4 regions of the Clostridium isatidis genome follow, and region 1 is predicted to be linked to each of the others. Evidence: riboswitches for the same ligand, from Rfam matches in the RefSeq annotation. Region 1 holds a riboswitch; each other region holds the start of a gene.
The links. Region 1 has a riboswitch for S-adenosylmethionine ahead of BEN51_RS01740 (O-acetylhomoserine aminocarboxypropyltransferase/cysteine synthase family protein). Riboswitches for the same ligand answer to the same signal wherever they lie in the genome.

Region 1 (3,370 bases):
AAGGCTTTCTCAAGAAGGCCTTGCTGAGAAGTTAAATGTATCAAGACAAGCTGTTTCAAAGTGGAAATCAGGACAAAGCTTTCCTGAGTTAGATAAGATTATTATTTTATCAGATATATTTAGAGTTACAGTAGATTAACTTGTTAAAGATAATATAGAATTTAGAATAAATATAGAAGATAAAAAAACAGAAGAAAAGAAAAATGATGAGCAAGAAAATACCATAAATAAAGTTTGTGAAGAAGAGTATGAAAAACAAGGATTCTATAAGAAAAATATAAATAAATTCAGAATTGGTAATAAAGAAGATAATAAAGATAGTGATATAAAAAAAGATGACGCTGATATCCTTGGAGAAGATGATGATATTGATGAAGAAGATGATGAAGATATTGTTGAGAATAGCGGTTACACTGGTGAATTTATTATTATAGGTACTATTATAGGTATGATTATTTATTTTATTACAAAAAATAGTTCGTATATTATAATAATAGGACCATTATTAGGATTTGTTTTGGATAGTGTTTATGAGTTATATTTACGAATAAAGAGGAAGGAATAAAGAAATATGAACACAAGGGAATACAAAAGAAATATTAGAAAAGAAGTACTAATGAAAAGATCGGAAATGAAGGTAGAAGAAAAAGAGCTTAAAGACAATATTATTTTAGAAAAATTATTTCAAACTGATTTATATAAAAATGCAAGAAATATTTTTACCTATATAAGCTTTGGAGATGAAATAAATACAATAAAGCTTATTAAAAGAGCTTTTAAAGATAAAAAAAATATAGCAGTTCCCAAAACTTATAGAGAAACAAAAACAATGCATGCAATATTTATTCATAGTCTTAGAGAATTAAAGGAAAATTATATGGGTATCCTCGAACCAATTGATGATAGTATTGTTGTAAAAAAAGAAGATATTGATTTAATAATTGTTCCAGGAACAGTTTTTGATAGAGAATTTAATAGAATAGGCTATGGTGGAGGATATTATGATAGATACTTAGAGGATATTGCATATAAAAATAATAAAGTTGTATTAGCCTATGATTTTCAAATTATAGATAAAATAGAAAGTGAAGAACATGATATAAAGATGGATCTTATAATAACAGATAAGGATGTTATAAGTAGAATATAAAAAAGTATAAAAATATTATTGCACATTTAGAAGTTTTAGTATATTATATAAAATAAATAATTAAATAGAAAGAAGGCTTTATTAAGAATGGTGGAGGGACTGGCCCTGTGAAACCTGGCAACCTACTAACAGCTTTAGTGTGGTGCTAAATCCAGCAGATTATTAGATCTGAAAGATAAAGTATATTAGTTTTATACAGTGATTTTGTTATTTATAGGTTGTTTCTTATTAAGAAGCAACCTTTTTTATTTATAAATTTAGCAATGAGTATATAAAAAGGAGGCATTAAAATGAGTAACAATTTTAAAAAGGGAACAATATGTGTTCAAGGAGGGTATAGCCCAAAGGCAGGGGAACCAAGGGTGTTACCAATTTATCAAAGTGTAACATATAAGTTTGATGATCCTAGTAATTTAGAGGATTTATTTAGTTTGCAAGCTGTGGGACATTTATATAGTAGAATTTCTAACCCAACAGTTGCAGGATTTGAAGAAAGGTTTGCCCAATTACAAGGTGGCATTGGGGCAGTTGCCACATCATCAGGGCAGGCAGCTATTCTTTATTCAATAATTAATATATGTAAATCAGGAGATCATATTATAGCATCTTCAAGTTTATATGGTGGAACAGTGAATTTATTTAAAGTTCATTTAAAGAACTTAGGAATTGAAGTGTCCTTTGTGAGTCCAGAGGCTTCTAAAGAAGAGATATTATCAGCAGCCAAGGAAAATACTAAAGCTATATATGGAGAAACCATCGGTAATCCAGAATTAAATATTTTAGACTTTGAAAAATTTGCAGAAACTGCAAAAATTCTTAAGGTACCATTTATAGTTGATAATACAGTAGCTTCTCCATATCTTTGTAATCCCTTTGAACATGGGGCTAATATTGTTATACATTCAACAACAAAATATGCTGATGGACATGCTCAAAGTATTGGGGGAATAGTTGTAGATGGAGGAAATTTTGACTGGAGTAATGGAAAGTTTGAAGATTTTACAACACCAGATCCAAGTTATCATGGATTAGTTTATACAGAGGCATTTAAAGAAGCTGCCTATATTACTAAGCTTAGAGTGACTATAGCAAGAGATTTTGGAGCATGTTTAAGTCCATTTAATGCGTATATAACAAATTTAGGATTAGAAACTCTTCATTTAAGAATAGAAAGACATTCACAAAATGCTTTATCCTTGGCAAAGTGGCTAGAAAAACATCCAAAAGTTAAGTGGGTTAACTATCCATATTTAGAAACAAGTAAGGAATATGAAAAAGCTAAAAAATATTTAAATGGCGGGGGAAGCGGTCTTCTTACCTTTGGATTAGATACTGATATAGAGGGAACTAAGAGATTTCAAAGGGCATTAAAATTAATTTCCCTAGCAGTTACCTTAGGAGATACAAGAAGTTGTATATTACATCCTGCAACAACAACTCATAGTCAGCTTTCAGAAAAGGAATTAGAAGGAGCTGGTGTAACAACAGACTTATTAAGAATATCAATAGGAATTGAAGACATTGAAGATATAATTAAGGATGTAGAGCAAGCTTTAGAAGCAGTTTAAGATTATAGGAATATAAATCTATATTGATAACTTCAACCCTCTTTGTTATAATAATTTGCAGCAAAATTGAATTATAAGTGCTTAGCACTTTTTATAAGGGGGGGTTAACTTGTTTAATAAGGAAGAATTAGAAATATTAAATGAAGCCTTAAAAATATATGAAGAAAAGGTTACTAGGGATTTAGAAGCTAGTGTTAATAATAAAAATAAAATGGTTGCTAATAATAGAAAGCAAAAAAAGGTATGGCTTCTTCAAAACAAGCTTGCCAAACTTCTTAAGGAAGTTTAATTAATGAGAAATGTATAAGAAGAATGAATAGAAGTATAATAAATAGAAAAGGATTTGCTTAAGCAAATCCTTTAATTTCTACATTTCTTTATTAGCAATTTCTAAAATAATTCTATTTTTAAGTTTAGTTACATCAACTGCTCCTTCTTCACCATTCTTTCTGCTTCTTACAGCAACTGAATTGCTAGCAGCTTCTTTTTCACCAACAACTAGGATATAAGGAATTCTTTCTAATCTAGCTTCTCTTATTTTATATCCTATTTTTTCAGCTCTATAGTCCCCAGTAATTCTTATACCAGCATTTCTAAATTCTTTAACTATAGCATCTGCATAGTCATTATATTTATCAGAAATAGGTAGAAC
Region 2 (3,370 bases), 1.1 Mb from region 1:
GCATCACATCCGCCATGACCTGCGTCTAGTACCCACTTTGCCAAGCTTTTTCCTCCTTATTAAAGTGCTATGTAAAATCATATTCCATAATTCAGTATATTAATTTTACTTTTACTTGGTTACAAATTAAAAAATTAACACTTCTAAGAAGGAAATAGCAATCTTTACAATTGTCAATTATCCATTTTATTTAAGATATCCTTATATTAAAATACCGGAAGCACAGACCCATTATAATTATCTTCTATAAATTTTTTAACTTTATCTGAAGTCAAAATTTTTGTTAAATCTTTAATTTTTTGACTATTTTCATTTCCTTTTTTTACAGCAATAACATTATGATATTTTTTTGAAGCTTCTGTAGTAGCATCTTCTAAATATAAAGCATCCTTTGCTGGACTTAAACCTGCTTCTAAGGCATAGTTACCATTAATAACTGCTATAGCTACTTCTTCTAAAACTCTTGGTAGTTGAGCTGCCTCTAATTCTTCAAATTCAAGATTTTTTGGATTTTCCACAATATCCTTAGGTGTAACTAATTCTGCTTCTTTAAGCTTTATCAATCCTGCACTTTCTAATAATCTTAATGATCTTGCTTCATTTGATGGATCATTTGGAACTGCCACCCTAGCTCCATCTTTTAGCTCATCTAAGCTTTTAATATTAGCTGAATATATTCCTATTGGTTCTAAATGAACTCCTTTAGTATAAGTTAAATCATATCCTTTTCCTTCATTTGTCTCCTCTAAATAAGGAATAGTTTGAAAGTAATTTGCATCCAAGTCTCCATCAGCTAAAGCTGTATTTGGAGTAACATAATCTGTATATTCTATTACTTCTACTGTATAGCCCTTAGCTTCAAGATCTGGTTTTATTGCATTTACTATTTCTGCATGAGGTACTGGTGTAACCCCGATTTTTATTGTTTTATCTTCTTCTTTTGCTTTATTTCCTTCTGAAGCACCTGCATTTCCACAACCTATTAATCCTATTGATAATATACCTGTTAATAATAATGAAAGAATTCTTCTTTTTCTCATTTATAATACCTCCTAAAATTTTAGATTATTCAAGAATTTAATAAAAATGCACTTGAGAATAAACCTCAAGTGCATAAAAACACAGAAAATTTATTCCCTTATCTCTCAGCTACAGCTGCAGGATTTAGCACCAAACTAACAAGAGTTACTTTTCTCTTATTATAGGTTGCCGGGTTTCATAGGGCCAGTCCCTCCACCTCTCTTGATAAGAAAGAAAATATTTAGTTTTATATATTATTAAAATGATGGGATTACTGAACCAGCATATTTTTCTTCAATAAATTTCTTAGCTGTTTCTGATGTTAAAGCTTCTGTTAAAGCTTTAATTTTTTCATCATTTTCAGTTCCCTTTCTAACTGCTAATACATTTCTATAATTTTCTGCTGCTTCTGCATCCTTATCTTCTAAAACTAAAGCATCTTTTGCTGGATTTAAATTAGCTTCTAAAGCATAATTACTATTTATTACTGCTAAATCAACTTCTTCTAATACTCTTGGTAATTGAGCTGCTTCAAGTTCTTCAAATTCTAAATTTTTAGGATTTTCAGTAATATCCTTAACAGTAACTAATTCACCATCTGCAATTTTTATTAAGCCTGCTTTTTCTAATAATCTTAAAGCTCTTGCTTCATTTGATGGATCGTTAGGAACTGCTACTCTAGCTCCTTCTTTTAATTCATCTAAATTTTTAATTGTATTTGAATATGCTCCCATTGGCTCTAAGTGAATAGCTTTTGTATAAGTTAAATCTAGACCTTTTCCTTCATTTGTTTCATTTAAGTATGCTATATGTTGGAAGTAGTTTGCATCTAAATCTCCATCTGCTAAAGCAGTGTTTGGAGTAACATAATCAGTATATTCTACGATTTCAAGAGTATATCCTTTAGCTTCAAGATCTCCTTTTATTGCATTTAATATTTCTGCATGAGGTACTGGAGTAGCCCCTACTGTTATTGTTTTATCTTCTCCACCAGTTGTTGTTTTTTCATCTGAAGCTTTAGTTTGTCCACATCCTATTAATCCTAAAGCTAAAACTCCTGTTAATACTAATGATAATATTCTTTTTCTTTTCATATATATTGCCCCCTTAAATTTATTATTTTTTAATTTATTAGTTTATTATTAAGATAATTTTTTATATAAATTATTACCTAAAGATTGTAAGCCTTGAACTATTATAATTAATAGTATTACTGTTACAATCATTACATCAGTTTCATATCTTTGATAGCCATATCTTATAGCTACATCACCAAGTCCGCCTGCACCCACTGATCCAGCCATTGCAGAATATCCAATTATATTGATTACGGTTAATGTTAAACCTGATATTATGGAAGGAACTGCCTCCTTTATCATAACTTTAAAAATTATTTGTGCATTTGAAGCTCCAAAGCTTTTTGCTGCTTCTATAACGCCTGGATCAACTTCCTTTAGGGATGCTTCTATTATTCTTGCAACAAAAGGTGCTGCTGCTATTGTTAGTGGAACTATTGCAGCTGCTGTTCCTGTTGATCTTCCAACAATTGTTCTTGTTAAAGGAATAATAACTACTATCAAAATTATAAAAGGAAAACTTCTTAAAACATTTATTATCGCGTCTAAAATTTGATATACTGTCCTATTTTCCTTTAAGCCTTTAGGTGAGGTTAAAACTAATATAATTCCTAGTATTGAACCTAAAATTACTGCAAATAATGTAGAGAAAAATACCATTACAATGGTGTCATATATGGCTGGTAATAAAATTTCTGACATTAGTTAATCACCTCCAAAATTATATTTTTCTTTTCTAAATACTCTATAACCTTAATTTGATCTTTTTCATCTATATTTATTACTAAACTTCCAAGAACATTGTCTCTAAATTTCTCTAATTTTCCCCAAACTATTGAAAAATCAACATCTAGCTCCTTTGCCATTTTTGTTATAAGAGCATTTTCTGAGGAATTGCTTGGGAAAAATAATCTAATATTTACACCTTCATTAGGTAGAAGCTCGTCCTCATCATCTCCAAGAAATTTCTTTAATGAAAGTCCTGGATTTAAGAATAAATCTTCCGCCCTTCCTTCAGCTTTTACTATTCCACCTTCTAATAAAGTAACTCTTTCACATACTTCCTTAACAACTTCCATTTGATGAGTAACTACTACGATTGTAATTCCTAATTCCTTATTTATCTTTAATAAAAGTTGTAATATATCCTTTGTAGTTTTTGGATCTAATGCTGAAGTAGCTTCATCACAAAGAAGAATTTTTGGTTCTAGAGCTAAAGCCCTTGCAATTGCAACCCTTTGCTTTTGACCACCACTTAAACTTGTTGTTTTTTC
Region 3 (3,370 bases), 760 kb from region 1:
AAAGTAGTTTGATACATATTTTCTTCCCCAAGCTGTGGCAATACATTAGAAATATATTCATTAAAAATATCATTAGGAGAAAATATTACTATATTTCGTGAATTTATTTTTTCTCTATATTTATATAAGAGATAAGCTATTCTATGTAAAGCTACAGATGTTTTCCCACTTCCAGCAGGACCTTGAACAATAAGATTCTTGTATTCTTCATTACGAATTACTTGATTTTGCTCTCTTTGAATAGATGTTACTATTGATTTCATTTTATTATCTGTGCTCTTAGCTAAAATCTCTTGTAACACATCATCTTCTATATTAATATCACTATCAAACATGTATTCAATTTTCCCATTATTAATTTTATATTGCCTCTTTAAGATTATCTTTCCATTAATTATTCCTTCAGGGGATTTATATTTTCCTTCTCCAATTTCATATTCATAAAACATGCTTGAAACCGGTGCTCTCCAATCATATACTAAAAAATCAAATTCCTCATTAATAAGATTAGAAATTCCTATATAAAACTTTTCAGCTTTATCATTGTCATGCTCAATAAAATCCATTCTCCCAAAATAAGGTGATAATAGCATTTGTTCATATTTTTCTTCCATTTGTCTTGTAAATTCATGATTTCTTTTTTGCATTTTAGTTGAATTGATAAATTGCATAAAATCTACAACTTGATCTAATCCATTATTTATGGCAACTGAACCGATATTATCCCACATTTCTTTATGAGTTTCTATATATTCCTTTTTAAAACGCTCTTTATAATTGCGCTTTTCATTTAGCTGTTTTCTAACTTCAGTAAGGACTTTTTGAAGCCACTCCTTTTCAGCAAACCATTCAGAATTATTATTCAAATAAATCACTCCCCTTAATAGATTAATTTTATAAAAAAGTTATTGACATTGTTTTTTGCAAGATGTATAATATAATTAGGGAATTATATTATATCTCATAAAATGTTGATATCTGTTTTATGTTATCACTTTTATTTTTTTTGTCAATAATTAAAACCATTTGCATTTTTGCAAATGGTTTTTTTATAATAATATATTAACTATCCTTACAAACATAATATTTTAACCAATTTGAAAATAATAAATTGGCATGTGCTCTCCATCTTACAATAGGTTCACTATTAGGATCATTCTTAGAAAAATAATTCTTTGGTATATCTATATTAATACCTTTTGATTTATCTCTTTCATATTCTTGCTTTAAAGTATTAGAATCATATTCAGAATGGCCAGTGGCAAAAATTTGTTTTCCATTATTAGCATAAGCAAGATATACTCCAGCCTCCTCTGATTCTGATAAAATAGTAAGTCCTGGAACCTTATAAATATCTTCTTTTAAAATATCTGTATGTCTTGAATGAGGCACATAAAACTCATCATCAAAACCCCTTAATAAACTAGCACTCTTATCATTTACTTTATGCGAGAAAATACCAAATAATTTCTTATCTAAAGGATATTTAGGAATACCAAAATGATAATATAGGCCAGCTTGGGCTCCCCAACATATATGAAAAGTTGAAGTAACATTTTCTACTGAATAACTCATTACCTCTTTTAGTTCCTCCCAGTAATCTACCTCCTCAAATTCTAAATGTTCAATTGGTGCCCCTGTTATTATAAATCCATCAAATTTTTCATTTTTTATTTCCTTGAAATTTCTATAAAAGTTTAGGAGGTGTTCTTTAGGAGTATTTTTACACTTATGCTCCTTAATATAAATAAGCTCAACTTCTACATTTATATCAGTATTTGCAAGAAGTCTTAAAAGTTGAGTTTCTGTGTTAATTTTTGTAGGCATCAAATTTAAAATTCCTATCTTAATAGTCTTTAAATCATTATTGAATTTCTCCTTATATATAACAGGAAGCTTTTCATTTGTAAGAATTTTAGCTGCTGGTAAGCCTTCTGGAATAATTACTGGCATAATTTCTCTCCTTTCCTACGCTATTTATTATAAGAATAAATAAAAAACCACTTCTTAAAATAAGAAGTGGAAAAACCAAATTCCAAAAATATATTAAAATTTTTCTATCACTTCTTATCTTTCAGGAAAACTCCTGCTGGAATTAGCACATTTCTATCTTAATTAGACAGCTGTTGCTGGGTTTCATAGGGCCAGTCCCTCCACCACTCTTGATAAGATTTAAGATTGTTTAGTTTGGATTAATTTTACTTTAATAAAAATACATTGTCAATATCTATTTAACATCATATTTACAAATCCTTTAACTTTCCTTTTTTCTTTAACTTTTCTAATAATTCATTTGGATTATCATTTATAATAAGATTTTTAGGAAAATCTATAGATTGAAGCATTTCAATAGCCTCCGAAAATTCTCCAATTTTAGTACAGAAATGGGCATCACTATTAATAACAATCCTTGCATTATGTAACTTACATAATAAAGCTATTTTTTTACAATTTGTAAAACTTCCTGGTCTAGAAGTAGTAAAGGAACTATTATTTATTTCAATTAATACATCATTTTCTTTTGCACATATCACTATTTCTTCATAATCAACTGGAACAGCTGGATTTCCTAAATGACCTATTATATCAATTTTACCTCTTTTTATTGCGTTAACAAAAGCTCTCGTATTTTCCTCTACATTTCCTACATTATATACTTCAGTATGTATACTCCCAATTACAATATCGAGTTTATCTAACATAGAATCTTCCATATCCAAATTACCATCATAATCCATTATATTAGCTTCAACGCCATACAGCATGGTAACTCCAAAAAGTTCTCTAGGTAAGACTCTGTAATTTGAAAAATACCAAATATGAGGTGAACCAGGCATAGTAATTCCATGTTCTGTAGTTCCTAAAACTTTAATTCCCTTCTCAGAAGCTGCTTTAGCATTTTCCATTAAGCTTGAATAAGCATGTCCACTAGCTATTGTATGAGTATGAACATCTAACTTAAATTTCATTTTATCACCCTTTATAATATATATTATCTTTATCAATTACTATTTAATAATATCATTAATTTTTCAAATTGCAACTTGCACCTTATTAATATTTATTATTATTAAAATCTTGATTTTTTTGATAAACTATAATTTATTTTATTATTTATTATCATTTACGAGGATATTGTTTAAGTGTATATATTTTGCTTACTCTCATTTTATAACGACTTATAATTATTACAACCAAAACTTTAAATAAAATAATAAAGAACAATAGTAAATTTAAATATAAATTTTCCTATTGTTCTTTGTTATATTTTTATATTTTATACCGTTATCTCTGCTTCTTCTCCTAATAAATCCTTGTTTTTTTCTAATATCGGCTTAACTGCTTCATTTATAAAATCTAACACTTGATT
Region 4 (3,370 bases), 390 kb from region 1:
ATAATAAACAATAAATTGAAATAGTATTTTTATTTTGCATAAATTCACTTGAATATATATAATAAATAATAAAGTTAATATAAATTATTTTCATATATGAAGGTGAGATTATGAAATACTATTGTCCAGAATGTAAAAAAGAAGTTGAATTAATAAAAGGCTGTGGAGCTGTTAATTATTTCTGTAATAATTGCAAAAAACTTATTTCTAGTAAAGCAGTAATAACTAAAGAAGATGATAATAAATAGTATTTTCAAAAAGAAGATTGGTTACAATCTTCTTTTTTTATTTAATGAAAAAAGTTATCATTTATATTTAGATTTGATTATAATCACATTAACTTTTAAAGTTATCTCCTATAATAAGGCTATAGAATTGATAAAGAGATAAGCTATTTATTTAGGAGGAGATTTTATGGAAAGAAAAATTAGATTAAAAGATAATATTTATTCAGTAGGAGTTATAGACGATAGAAAAGTACCATTTCATAGACTAATATTAGAACAAGGAACAACATATAACAGCTATTTATTAGAAACAGAAAAACCAACAATAATAGATACAGTAGATATAATGTTTACAAAGCAATATATAGAAAATTTAAAAAAGATTATTGATTTAAAGAAAATACAATATATCGTTATAAACCATACAGAACCTGATCATTCTGGAGCTTTAGGCGGATTAGCAAGACAAGCTACTAATGCAACAATAATTTGTAGTGAAAAAGCTGTATATCATATAAAGGAATTATACAAACTACATGATAGAAACTTTTTAGTTGTAAAAGATAGAGATACTGTTGATATTGGTGGAAAAACATTGCTATTTAGAATGACACCATATCTTCATACAGAGGAAACAATGATTACTTACTGCATTGAAGATAAAATATTATTCCCTTGTGATGTATTTAGTACACATTTATCAGCCAATGAGACCTTTGACAGCAAGACAGATATGGATATTACAGAAGCATTTACAGTATATTATGATCTTATAATGTCACCACATAAAAAATATGTAAGACCATTAATTTCTGCATTAAAAGAATTAGAAATTGAACTGATAGCACCATCTCACGGATATGTATTAGATCAAAATATAGAAAAATATATCAGTATATATGATGAGAGAAGTAGGCAAACTAAGAAAGGAAAAAAAGCTGCTATAGTATATACAACAATGACAAATTCAACAAAAGCTATTGCAGAGAAGTTTAAGAAGGATCTTGAAGCTGAAGATATAGAAGTAGCTATATTTAATGCTGATAAGAGCGAAGAAAGTGATATTATAGAAGCCATTAGAAATTCAGATGCATTGCTATTTGGTACTTCAACAAGATATGGTGATTTAATAGGATCCATTGAAAATATTTTAAAGAAGTTAAAGGATATGAATTTAGAAGGTAAAGTAGCTGCTGCATTTGGCTCCTTTGGATGGAGTGGAGAACCTATAGAAATAATTCAGGATTACTTAAATGAAACTAATGCAAAGGTATTAAGCACTTCCTCAATAATAAAGTCTACTGGTATGATTGAAGTTAATTTCCCAGTAAGAGTAAGATTCTCTCTTAATGAAGAATCTAAGAAGGATGTAGAAAAGGCAGCAGATTATATAAGTTCAATATTATAAAATATAGCATTGCAAATCTAAGGAAAATGTTGTTAAATTAAATTAAATATATTTGATAATATATTTAATAATAGAAAACATTGTAGGAGGTATTGAGCATGAAAAAATTTATATGTGATGTTTGTGGATACATTTATGATCCAGAACTAGGAGATCCAGATAATGGAGTAGAACCAGGAACTTCCTTTGAAGATGTTCCAGAAGATTGGTTATGTCCACTTTGTGGAGTTGGTAAAGACGAATTCTCAGAATTAGAAGAGTAATTAATTTAATGAATTTTGAATTACCATAATAAAAATATAAATGGATTTAAAAACCTCTGATTATTATATATATAATTATCAGAGGTTTTTTGTTTATATTTTATAAGTAAAAATAAATTGACAAGAAATATTGTTAGAGTTATAATTCTCTATAATAAAGGGCTGGTATTGTATATTGGTTAATACTCTAGCCTTCTAAGCTGGAAAGGTGGGTTCACTTCCCACTATTTGCTCCAAATGATGGGATATCGCCAAGTGGTAAGGCACCACATTCTGACTGTGGCATTCGTAGGTTCGAATCCTACTATCCTAGCCAATCTTTATTATTTTTAAATATGTTTTAATTTAAGATGAACAAGTTATTAATAAAAAAATATATTGACAATTTATCAGCTGTAAATATATAATACAAAACAAGTAATCTAAAACTAAATAACTTTTTATCTAAAGACGGAGGGACTGGCCCTGTGAAGTCTAGCAACCAAAATTATTAAGCGAAATTAGGATGATTTTTGGTGCTAAATTCTACAGGTTAACTACGTCTAAAAGATAGAAAGTTTAATGTGTTTATTACACTGCTTTCTTATTTTTTAGGAAAGCAGTTTTTTTATTTTTAAATAAAAAGGAGGGGGAAAGGTGATAGAATTAAAAAATTTATGCAAAAGTTATACTACAAAAGCTGGCAAAGTAGAGGCAGTAAAAGATGTAACACTAAAGATTAATAAGGGAGATATTTATGGAATTATAGGCTTTAGTGGAGCTGGTAAATCGACCCTTGTTAGATGCATAAACCTTCTTGAAAAACCCAATAAAGGACAAGTTATTATAGATGGTAAGAATCTTGTAACTTTATCAAATAAGGAACTTAGGAAAGAAAGAAAAAAGATAGGCATGATATTTCAACATTTTAATCTTATGAAATCAAGAACGGTATTTGAAAATATAGCTTACCCATTAAGGGGGAGTGGATTGTCTAAGGAAGAAATAAGAGGGAAAGTTTTATCTCTATTAAAACTTGTTGAACTGGAGGATAAGGAAAGTGCATATCCATCTCAATTAAGCGGCGGTCAAAAACAAAGAGTGGGAATTGCAAGGGCCTTAGCTAATGATCCAAAGGTTCTACTTTGTGATGAAGCAACTAGTGCCTTAGATCCACAGACAACGAAATCAATACTAAGGCTTTTAAAGGAAGTAAATAAAAAGCTTAATTTAACAATTGTAGTAATAACACATGAAATGCAGGTAGTTAAGGAAATATGTACAAGAGTTGCTGTTATGGAGAAGGGAAGGATAGTGGAGGAAGGAAATATATTTAAAGTATTTTCAGAGCCTAAGCAAGAAATTACAAGAAACTTTATAGAAAGTACATCTATATTAAGCAATATTAATTACCTCATAGAAGACAAATCTTCAGTTGTAGAAATTAGAGAGGATGAGAAAATTTTAAAACTTAAATATCTTGAAAATAGTAC

Region 2: another riboswitch for S-adenosylmethionine. It lies ahead of BEN51_RS10125 (MetQ/NlpA family ABC transporter substrate-binding protein); the one in region 1 lies ahead of BEN51_RS01740 (O-acetylhomoserine aminocarboxypropyltransferase/cysteine synthase family protein).
Region 3: another riboswitch for S-adenosylmethionine. It lies ahead of BEN51_RS05220 (homoserine O-succinyltransferase); the one in region 1 lies ahead of BEN51_RS01740 (O-acetylhomoserine aminocarboxypropyltransferase/cysteine synthase family protein).
Region 4: another riboswitch for S-adenosylmethionine. It lies ahead of BEN51_RS13370 (methionine ABC transporter ATP-binding protein); the one in region 1 lies ahead of BEN51_RS01740 (O-acetylhomoserine aminocarboxypropyltransferase/cysteine synthase family protein).

What each region holds. Positions count from the first base shown of each region.
Region 1 covers NZ_CP016786.1:344,928-348,297, forward strand. The annotation lists gene BEN51_RS01730 (helix-turn-helix transcriptional regulator) at 1-139, shown strand, start outside; gene BEN51_RS01735 (5-formyltetrahydrofolate cyclo-ligase) at 572-1,150, shown strand; SAM riboswitch class I at 1,226-1,332, shown strand; gene BEN51_RS01740 (O-acetylhomoserine aminocarboxypropyltransferase/cysteine synthase family protein) at 1,441-2,718, shown strand; gene BEN51_RS01745 (hypothetical protein) at 2,828-3,007, shown strand; gene thrS (threonine--tRNA ligase) at 3,086-3,370, opposite strand, start outside.
Region 2 covers NZ_CP016786.1:2,146,424-2,149,793, forward strand. The annotation lists gene BEN51_RS10120 (N-acetylmuramoyl-L-alanine amidase family protein) at 1-44, opposite strand, end outside; gene BEN51_RS10125 (MetQ/NlpA family ABC transporter substrate-binding protein) at 207-1,040, opposite strand; SAM riboswitch class I at 1,136-1,252, opposite strand; gene BEN51_RS10130 (MetQ/NlpA family ABC transporter substrate-binding protein) at 1,278-2,114, opposite strand; gene BEN51_RS10135 (methionine ABC transporter permease) at 2,163-2,798, opposite strand; gene BEN51_RS10140 (methionine ABC transporter ATP-binding protein) at 2,798-3,370, opposite strand, start outside.
Region 3 covers NZ_CP016786.1:1,104,188-1,107,557, forward strand. The annotation lists gene helD (RNA polymerase recycling motor HelD) at 1-866, opposite strand, end outside; gene BEN51_RS05220 (homoserine O-succinyltransferase) at 1,063-1,953, opposite strand; SAM riboswitch class I at 2,065-2,172, opposite strand; gene BEN51_RS05225 (phosphatase) at 2,244-2,969, opposite strand; gene purB (adenylosuccinate lyase) at 3,278-3,370, opposite strand, start outside.
Region 4 covers NZ_CP016786.1:2,820,465-2,823,834, reverse strand. The annotation lists gene BEN51_RS13395 (YfgJ family double zinc ribbon protein) at 111-248, shown strand; gene BEN51_RS13390 (FprA family A-type flavoprotein) at 415-1,635, shown strand; gene rd (rubredoxin) at 1,734-1,898, shown strand; tRNA gene BEN51_RS13380 (tRNA-Arg) at 2,060-2,134, shown strand; tRNA gene BEN51_RS13375 (tRNA-Gln) at 2,140-2,214, shown strand; SAM riboswitch class I at 2,336-2,454, shown strand; gene BEN51_RS13370 (methionine ABC transporter ATP-binding protein) at 2,535-3,370, shown strand, end outside.